DNA from 2 places in the Aquitalea aquatilis genome. Region 1 is predicted to be linked to the other one. Evidence: riboswitches for the same ligand, from Rfam matches in the RefSeq annotation. Region 1 holds a riboswitch; the other holds the start of a gene.

Region 1 (5,027 bases):
GTGTCGCGAGCGAGAGTGAGACAAGGCGAGAACGACTAAGGACGCGGAGTTTGCCTGGAGTCAATGAGCATTCCGCAGGCGCTTTTAACACGGTATCACCGCAGCGCAGCAGGCTATGAACAGCTTTTGACAAGGAAAGCCGCCGGCCATGGCGGTGGCAGGCTTAAACCTGGCGGCTCAATGCGTGCCACCTCTTCAGTCGGCCAGGTTTGTTTGATGAGATTCGTGCTGCCACTGCCCGACCAACGCCATGATGTCGCCAGCAGTGCGCGGCATGACGGCATCGGCGGCCAGCAGGCCCTTGTCCTGTGCAAAGACCACCATTTGCAGCAGTAGGGAGGGGCTGAGTTTGGCGGCCAATAGCATGTCCTTGTCCAGCAAGATCTGGCGGCGCTCGCCAAAGCCGATGACCCGCCCGGCAGCAAACAGGGCGATATCATCCGCCAGCCCGCAGGCCAGATCGACATCGTGGGTGGAAAACACGATGGTGATGCCTTGTTGCATCAGGGTTTGCAGGATTTCAATCAGCTGGGCAATGCCTTCGTGATCCAGCCCGGCGGTGGGTTCATCCAGTAGCAGCACCTCCGGGGCCATGGCCAATGCGCCGGCAATGGCGACCCGTTTCTTTTGTCCGCCGGAGAGCATGTGCGGCGGGCGGTTTTCCAGCCCGGCCAGGCCCATGGCCCGTATTGCTTCCTCTACTCTTTGTTGTGCGGCGGCGGCCTCCAGCCCCTGGTTTAATGGCCCGAACGAGATGTCTTCAAATACCGAGGCCGCAAACAGCTGGTCATCGGCATCCTGCAAGACCAGGCCCACCTTGCTGCGCAGCCGGTTAAGCCCCTGGCGCGAGTAGGTCACGGCCTCCTGCTCCAGCAACACGCTGCCATGATCCGGCCGCAAGGTTCCATTCAGATGCTGCAAAAAAGTGCTCTTGCCCGAGCCGTTTGGCCCGAGCAAGGCCAGGCAGCGGCCCCGTTGAATGGAAAGATTGATGCCTGACAGCGCAATGACATTGCCAGGAAAGGTATAGCCAAGCTGCTGGACACTGAGAATGGTGTTCATGAAAAAAGGGTTCCGACCAGCACTACGCTACCCAGTAACAGGCTGGTCCATGTCAGGCGTGTCAGGGATAGCGGCTGCGTGCGCCGCAGGACGTTGAATTCGCCGTTCCAGCCGCGGGCGGCCAGGCCGTTTTCCATCCTGCCGGCCCGATCCATGGCGCGTGGAAACAGATTGGCCAGTAGCAGGCCGAGCGAGCGCAGCTGTTGCTTGCGATTGCTTTGTCCCAGTCGCGCGGCCTGTGCCGTATGCATGGCGCTGGCGGTGTCCAGCAGCAGGAAAACCAGCCGGTACATGATCAGGCTGATTTCGGCAATCTCGCGCGGCAGGCCGATTTTGCGCAGGCTGGCCAGGATATCGGTGACCGGGGTGGTCAGGGCAAGCAGCAGCAGGCAGCAGATTCCGGCGAAAGATCTGAGCAGCAGGCCGCATACCGTTGGCAGCGCCGCTGGGGACAAGCTCAGGCCGTGGCGGCTGACATCAAACAGCATGCTCAGCCCGGCGGTCAGCAGGAAGCCGGCGGGTATCAGGGCATAGCGCAACCAGAGTCGCAACGGCACTCTTGCACCCAGCAGCGTCACGCTCAGTACGCTGGCGATGATGCAAGGGGCGGCCGGCCAGGGTGGCAGGCTGATGGCCAGCAGCAACATGCCGATAGCCAGCAGGGCCTTTTCCAGCACCGGCCTTTCCCGCCAGCGACTCAGATGCGCATAGTGATCAATGCTCAGCTTCATCGCGGGCGGCCAGTCCCTGGCGTTTGCCGATGACGTAGCCGATGACGCCAGCGCCAATGGCGGCCTGCAAGGCAAACAGCAGGCTTTCCACTTCGCCGCTTGGCGGCTCCCAGATGGGGGAGAACCAGGGCTGGTAGCCTGGCTTGGCGTGGGTAATGGCGGCGGTGGCCTGATCGTCCGAGCCGGCAAATTTGCCTTCGACCAGCAAGAGCGGCAGCACCAGCAGTGCGACCGTGCCCAACAGCAGCCATTTGCTACGGGATGACTTGGCCATTAGCGTGTCTCCCCGGCAAGAATGCTGACTTTTCTGATATCGGCTACCTTGCCGGCCAGCGCATCCATCACCACCACCGTCAGCATGCCCTCGGCAATGGCCAATGGCACTTGCGTCAGCGCAAAAATGCCACCGAACTTGATGGCGGCAGTCATGAAGCCACCCACCGGGTCCGGATAGGCGAGTGCCAGCTGGATGGAGGTGGTGATATATGTGGCCAGATCCCCCAGCGCAGCGGCAAGAAACATCGACACCGCCACCGACAAGCCAAGGCGCTGCCCCAGCTTCCACAAGCCATAGCTGACCCAGGGGCCGACGATGGCCATGGAGAACAGGTTGGCCCCGAGCGTGGTCAGGCCGCCATGGGCGAGCAGCAAGGCCTGGAACAGCAAGACCATGGCCCCCAGCACCGCCATCACCGCCGGCCCGAATACCACCGCGCCAAAACCGGTACCGGTGGGGTGCGAGCAGGAGCCGGTCACGCTGGGCATTTTCAGGGCAGACAAGACAAAGGCAAAGGCGCCGGCAGCGGCCAGATTCATTCTGGCTTGCGGACGTTCCGACAGGATTTTGCGTATGTGCCAGACACCGCCGGCAAAGAAAGGAGCAGAAACGGAATACCAGGCAAGACAGTGCTTGGCCGGCAAATAGCCTTCCATGATGTGCATGAGGATGACCCACAGTGAAAGTGGCGCGGACTCTCTATACAGCCCCCCGGCTGCATGACAAGCGCGCTCACAGACGATGATGGCAGGTCTCCTGACTTCCGGCTCCAGCAGCGTTGCGCGTCTTCCCGGCTTGGTGTCTTGCTGGTGGATGCAGCCAAGACAGCCAGTGACATGATGCGCAAAACCTAACCGATTACAGTTGCGGGGGCAGTTGCAGCATTGCACTGCATTCCCTTTTCACCGGCGTTGCCGGCACCATCAATGGCCGTCAGGATACGCCAACTTCATGCCCTGCGCAAAATGGCCGCCCTGGCGCACGCCCCGGGCATGGCGCGGGTGCTGCTTGTCTGGCACCTCCAGCCTCGGGCTGCCCACGGGCGGCCGGCAGTGGCTCCTGGCAAGGCAAGCCTCCTTAAGTGTTCGCATTTTGTCAGGCACTGCATTTCGGTTCATTTCCTGGTTTTCATCAGCGCCTCTGCATGCATTTTCCTTGTCTTGCTTCCTGCCAAATGTACAAACGCACGGCTGCTGACTCGCCACGCCACAAAAAGCAGCGGCTGCGGCTGCGGTTGTGGCTGTGTGTCCTCGCTGGCAGGCAACTGAATGATTTGATTAAAAATCAGCGGCTTGAAATGGTGGCTCTGCTTGCAGCACCCCCGTGCAATCTAGCTTTTGTCATATTTGACAGGAAAAATTACAACACTTTCAAGAAAATTCTTTTCAACATGAAGATGCTGAGCTTACAATTGTAAATAACAACAGCTTAAACATTTAATATCTAATTCGCTCGACACCATTGTCATGGTGCTGAGGCGGGTGGCAAGGCTGTTGCGGGTGGTTTGCGAGTGTTCTGGCTGACTGCGTCTTGCGCAGTGGCGGTGGAAGCTTGCGGGGAAGGGCGCCAGGCTGGCGTTCTGTCTGGGGCAGTGTGCTGCCCTGTTAATGCGATGGAGTTTTAGAAAATGAAAAAGATTGTTTCTGTCTTGGTAATCGGGTTGGGCATTTACTCTGCTGGCGCGCTGGCAGCGGATGGCACCATTACCATCAACGGCAAGATCACGGCCAATACCTGCACCATCACCGGCACCAGTGGCAGCAACGTCACCGTGACCCTGCCGACGGTGTCCACCTCTGCGCTGGCTACTGCCGGCCAGGTTGCCGGTGTCACCCCGTTTGCGCTGAACCTGAGCAACTGTAACGGCACCAGTGCCCAGACCCATTTCGAACTGGGTGCCACGGTGGACCAGAGCACCGGTAACCTGTTCAATGCCAGCGGTTCCGGCATGGCCACCAATGTGGAAGTACAGCTGCTGAACAATACCTTCCAGCCGATCAATGTTGCCACCAGCGCCAACTCGCAAACCGTCACCCTGTCCGGCAGCTCGCCGAACAAGACCGGCACCATGAACTACTACGCCCAGTACATCGCCACCGGTGGCGCATCCACCGCGGGTACGGTGAATACCAGTGTTCAGTACTCGATGATTTACAACTAAGCAGCACCCGCCCGGTGGTCTGGGGAGTGCCTCCCCGGATCGCCAGGGCAATCGTTGAGGCAGGTGCAGAATGAAAAAAATAGCAAAACTCGGGGCAGTCGTGTTCACCAGCATGGCCATGTTGCTGGCATCCGCCGCGCAGGCCAATGTGGTGATTACCGGTACACGCATCATCTACAAGTCAGATGATCGCGAAGTCACCATCAAGATGGACAATGTTGGCCATGACCCGGCGCTGGTACAGGCGTGGGCAGATCGTGGCAATGAAAAGTCCGAACCCACCACGGCCGATGCGCCCTTCCTGATCATGCCGCCGATTTTCCGGGTGGACCCGGCTAAGGCGCAAACGGTGCGCCTGACCTTTACCGGCGATAGCGTGCCGCAAGACCGCGAGTCGGTGTTCTGGCTGAATATCCTGGATATTCCGCCCCTGCCCAAGGCCAGCAACGAGCAGCACAACTATGTGCAGGTGGCCTTCCGCTCCCGCCTCAAGCTGTTCTATCGCCCGGCCGGCCTGGCCGGCAATCCGGATGATGCGGCAGACAAACTCAGCTGGCAGCTGGTTTCCCTGGGGGGAAAGCTTGGCTACGCCTTGCGCGCCAGCAATGCCAGTGCCTTTCATGTCTCGCTCAATTTCAGTGCCATCCAGCTGGGTGGTCATGAATACCGCAGCGAGGGTGGCATGGTCGCACCCGGTGGCAGTGCCGATTTCAAGCTGAAGGGGCTGACTGCGCGCCCCACCGGCGAGGCCGCGCTGCTCTACGAAAGCATCAATGATTTTGGTGCTCCGGTTGCG
Region 2 (5,027 bases), 1.7 Mb from region 1:
ACGCAGGTCGCCGCGCCGGAGCCTTCACCCAGCCGCATGCCCAGTTCCACCAGCGGCTCCAGCCCCAGCGCCTCCAGTGCCAGGCGGTGGCCGGTTTCTTCCGAGCGATGGCTGGCCAGCAGCCAGGCGGCCACGGCAGGGTTGATGGCGCGGGCAGCCAGTGCGGCTGCGCTGGCGATGAAGCCATCCACCAGAGACGGCACGCCCTGTAGGGCACCTTCCAGATAGAAGCCGGCCATGGCGGCGATTTCCAGCCCGCCCAGTTCGGCCAGCACTTGCGTGCCGCTCAACGGCTGCCCTTGCAGGCGCTGCAGTGCCTGTGCCACCACGCGGCGCTTGTTGGCGAGGCCGGCGTCGTCGATGCCGGTGCCGCGGCCGACGATGAGATCGACCTCAAGATTGGCCAGGCGGCAGATCAGCGCCGCCGACGGCGTGGTATTGCCAATGCCCATATCGCCGGCGATCAGCAGATTGGCACCCTGTTCGATGGCGCGGCGGGCGGCGGCGCGGCCCACTTCCAGCGCGGCCTCCACCTCGGTCGTGCTCATGGCGGCCTCAAGCGCCAGATTGGCCGTGCCGGCAGCGACCTTGGCATAGACAATGGGCAGTTCCGGCAGCTGACCCAGCACACCCACATCCACCACTTCCAGCCGGGCGGAGATGGCGCGGGCCAGCACGCAGATGGCCGCGCCGCCGGCGGCAAAGTTCTTCACCATTTCGCCGGTCACGATGGACGGGTAGGCCGATACGCCTTCGGCAGTCACGCCGTGGTCACCAGCAAAAACGGTAATGGCCGGCGTCAGCGCGGCCGGAATGGTCTGGCCTTGCCAGGCGGCAAAGCGGCAGGCCACCGTTTCCAGTACACCCAGGCTGCCGGCCGGCTTGGTCAGCGAGTTCTGGCGCTGCAGGGCAGCCTGATAAGAAGCGTGGGCGGGCAGGGCGATGGACTGGGTCATGATGCGGTGTTCTCTGGTTGGCATGGGCTAGAGCGGGACTCTAAGTCATGGGGGGCGGCGCGGCAAGCGGCATGCCGGTATGGCATGGGCATTGCCATTTGCATATGGCAACAAATCGCTGATGATCGCTCTATTTTCGCGACAATTCGCTTTATAATTCCCGCCAGACAGGTGTCCGGGCTTTGCCGCCCGGATGAAACGGGAAGCCGGTGCAAGACCGGCGCTGCCCCCGCAACGGTAAGGTCTGGCCTTTTGCTGGCCAAGGTTGTGCCATCGCCACTGTTCACATCGAACGGGAAGGCGCACGACTGCAAGACCAAGCCCGGAGACCGGCCTGTCGCCGGCGGCTGCCTGTGCGGCTGCCGGTGCTGGAGTATCGCGGGGAGGCGATCTTGCAGACAGCGGAGCGCGCCAGCTGCGCCGCTCCGCATGCCATGATGTTCAAGCGGCGAAAGCCGTCCTCTTCGCACTCCTCGCGGCAGCAGCCTGTCAGCTCTGCCGGTTTTTCATTTCAGGAGTGTGTGTTTCATGTTCAAGCCGCAACAAATCGGGCTGCTGGTGTCGCTGATCGGCACCGGCATGGCCCATGCCGACAATCTGCCGCAATTCCAGGGCGAGGAAGTGGTGGTAACGGCCAGCCGCCAGCCGCAATCCATCACCAAGACCCTGTCTGACATCAGTGTGATTACCCGCGACGACATCGAGCAATCTGCCGTCACCAGCTTGCCGCAACTGCTGGCACGCCAGCCCGGGGTTGAAGTGGTCAGTTCCGGTGGTGCCGGCAGCCAGGCCAGCATCTACCTGCGTGGCAGCAATGCCAACCAGACCGTGGTGTTGCTGGATGGTGTGCGTATCGTCTCGGCCACCACCGGTACCACGGCGCTGGAAAACATCCCGCTGGACAATATCGAGCGCATCGAAATCCTGCGTGGCAGCAGCTCCAGCCTGTATGGTGCCGATGCCATCGGCGGCGTGATCCAGATTTTCACTCGCCAGGGTAGCGGTGCCCCGCGTTTCAATGCTGCGCTGGGCGTGGGCGACCATGGTCTGTTCCAGTCAGCCGCTGGGGTGGCTGGCAAGCTGGACAATACCGCCTTCAGCCTGCAGTTCAGCCAGCAGCAAACCAATGGCATCTCCGCCACCAATGCGCAGAGCAGCAGCTATAACCCCGACCGTGATCCCTACCGCAACCTGTCCTACTCGGCCAACCTGACCCAGACGCTGGCTGCCGGCCAGGAGCTGTCGCTGCGCCTGTTCCAGACCAACGGCAAAATGGATTACGACGGCTACAACAGCCACGGTGAAGATCTGCAACGCAGTCGCCAGAGCGGTGCCAGCCTGGAATCCAAAAACAGCCTCACCGACAACTGGACCTCCACCCTGCGTTTCAGCCACAGCGTTGACAGACAGGAGCACTGGACCAATGGCGACATGGCCCAGCGTGCCGACCTGTATCAGACCGCCCAGAACGAATGGCTGTGGCAGAACGATATCCACACCGGGCTGGGAAATTGGCTGGCTGGCTTCGACTATACCCAGCAGCATGTGGACAGCAGCACGGCTTTTGATGTCAGCGAACGCAGCAACAAGGCGGTGTTCATCGGCTACAGCGGCGAATTCGGCAAGCATTTGCTGCAAGCCAGTGCCCGTCATGATCAGGATGAGCAGTTTGGCGGCAAAACCACCGGCCAGCTGGGTTACGGCTATCGCCTGAACGAGGCGCTGACTGCACGCGCCAGCTATGGCACCGCCTTCAAGGCCCCCACCTTCAATGACCTGTACTACCCGCTGGATAGCTATGGCTACGCCGGCAACCCCCACCTGCAGCCGGAGACATCGCGCAATGCCGAGCTGGCCTTGCAATACAAGGCTAATGGCAGTTCGGCCTCGCTGACGCTGTTTCACAACAGCATCGACAACATGATTGCCATTACCTCCGACTACAGCACCATGACCAATATCAGCCATGCCACCATCCGTGGTGCCACGTTGGCGGCGGCCAAGGCTGTCGGCAACTGGGACTGGTCTGGCTCTGCCACCTATCAGGACCCGCTGGACCATTCCGGCCACCAGCAATTGCAGCGACGTGCCCGCGCCTACGGGCAGCTGGCGGCCGCCTATGACTGGGGGCGAGTGACTACCGGGCTGGAGTGGCAGGTCAGTGCCAAGCGGCGTGACACGACCGATAGCGGCAGCAATGTCTGGCTGGGCGGCTATACGTTGACCAATCTCTATGCCAATTACCGCTTTGCCCGCGAGTGGACTGCCAATCTCAAGCTCAGCAATGTGTTCGACCGTCATTACACTACGCTCTATGGCTACAACACGGCGGGCCTTGGCGGGTATATCGGCGTAAGCTATCAGCAGAAATAAACCTTGCTTGCTACCTTATAGGTGGCAGCCCCTTCTTGGTTTGTAGCCGGGCCTCCTTGCTGGAGGCCCGGTTTTTCGGGATATCAAGTTCATGACCCACCTGATCAGCGGCGGCTCCCGCTCCGGTAAAAGCCGCTACGCCGAACAACTGGCCGTGCAGCATGGCGGCCCGGTGACTTACATCGCCACTGCCGAAGTGCGCGATGATGAGTTTGCCGAACGGGTGCGCCAGCACCGTTTGCAGCGGCCGCAGCACTGGCACGTGCTGGAAGCCGAGCGTGGTCTGGCCGAACTGGTGCTGGGACATGATCAGGAAGACGGCCTGTTGCTGGTGGATTGCCTGGGCATGTGGCTGATGCGCTTTTTCCGCAGCGACGACCAGTTCGACGAAATGGACTTCGTGCAGGAAAGGCAATGGCTGCTGGAAGCCATTGCGGCAGTGCAAGGCCAGCTGTTGCTGGTCAGCAATGAAATCGGCTGGGGCGTGATGCCGATGAGCAGCGTGGCACGGCGCTATGGCGATCTGCTTGGCCGGCTCAATCAGGACATCGCCGCCCGCTGCCAGCGCGTGACCCTGGTGGCCTGCGGCCTGCCGCTGGCGCTCAAGGGCGGCTGATGGCCCGGTTTGGACGCGCCGGCTGGTTGTTGCTGGCACTGCTGCTGGCCCCGGCCCAGGCGGCCATAGTCGTGCGCGACGGTGCCGGCCAAGGGCTGATACTGCCAAGTGCTGCCCGGCGCATTGTTTCGCTCTCTCCGCATGCCACCGAAATGCTCTACGCCATCGGTGCCGGCTCACGGCTGGTGGCGACGGTGGATTACAGCAACTATCCGCCAGCAGCACGCCAGCTACCGCGGGTGGGCGGCTATAGCGGGGTCAGCCTGGAAGCGGTCATGCGTCAGCAGCCCGATCTGGTAGTGGCCTGGCAGGATGGCGGCAATCCACGCGAACTGGAGCGCTTGCGCCAGCTTGGCGTGCCGGTGTTCATCAGCCATCCCTTGCAGCTGGAAGACATCGCCAGCGAGATGCACCGCCTGGGCCAGTTGACCGCCACGCAGCCGCAAGCCGATGCGGCGGCCAGCCGCTATCGCCAGCGTCTGCTGCAACTGCGCCAGCGTTATGCCCGCCGTCCGCCGCTGACGGTGTTTTACCAGATCAGCAGTGCCCCCATCTTTACCGTCAGCCAGCGCAGCTTCATGGGTTCGGTCATGCAGCTGTGCGGTGGGCGCAATGTCTTTGGTGGCCTTGCCCAGGCTGCGCCGCAGGTCAGCATGGAAGCGGTTGTCGCGGCTCAGCCACAAGTCATACTGGCTGGCCGCGCCGATATCCTGCGCATGTGGGACCGCTGGCCGGCCTTGCCGGCAGTGGCCAAAGCGACGCGCTATGTGGTGGATGAGGATTTGCTGACCATTCCCGGCCCACGGCTGCTGGACGGGGCCGTGGCCATGTGTGCCACGCTGGACACAGCACGGCGTAGTCTGGGTTTGACGCTGGACTAGCCGACCGTTATCCTCGCCGCCATGGACAAGGAACTGGAATATCTCGAATCCCGCGTGCAGGCATTGATTGGCCGCATCAAGGAACTGGAAACCCAGAACGGCCGTTTTGCCCAGGCGCTGGCTGAAGCGCTGAAGGAAAACGCCGAGCTGAATTTCCGTGTGAACGAAACCCGCAGTCGCGTGGCCGCGCTGGTGGAGCGC

The links. A riboswitch is a leader RNA that binds a small molecule or an ion and turns the genes downstream of it on or off. The one in region 1 is predicted to bind cobalamin.
Region 2: another riboswitch for cobalamin. It lies ahead of FAZ30_RS04450 (TonB-dependent receptor domain-containing protein); the one in region 1 lies ahead of FAZ30_RS17255 (energy-coupling factor ABC transporter permease).

Annotation. Positions count from the first base shown of each region.
Region 1 covers NZ_CP039731.1:3,691,053-3,696,079, reverse strand. Annotated here, with positions in the region: gene FAZ30_RS17270 (energy-coupling factor ABC transporter ATP-binding protein) at 196-1,062, opposite strand; gene cbiQ (cobalt ECF transporter T component CbiQ) at 1,059-1,793, opposite strand; gene FAZ30_RS17260 (energy-coupling factor ABC transporter substrate-binding protein) at 1,777-2,067, opposite strand; gene FAZ30_RS17255 (energy-coupling factor ABC transporter permease) at 2,067-2,735, opposite strand; cobalamin riboswitch at 2,800-3,010, opposite strand; gene FAZ30_RS17250 (fimbrial protein) at 3,698-4,231, shown strand; gene FAZ30_RS17245 (fimbria/pilus periplasmic chaperone) at 4,302-5,027, shown strand, end outside.
Region 2 covers NZ_CP039731.1:987,771-992,797, reverse strand. Annotated here, with positions in the region: gene cobT (nicotinate-nucleotide--dimethylbenzimidazole phosphoribosyltransferase) at 1-956, opposite strand, end outside; cobalamin riboswitch at 1,109-1,308, shown strand; gene FAZ30_RS04450 (TonB-dependent receptor domain-containing protein) at 1,485-3,329, shown strand; gene cobU (bifunctional adenosylcobinamide kinase/adenosylcobinamide-phosphate guanylyltransferase) at 3,421-3,945, shown strand; gene FAZ30_RS04440 (cobalamin-binding protein) at 3,945-4,826, shown strand; gene FAZ30_RS04435 (hypothetical protein) at 4,848-5,027, shown strand, end outside.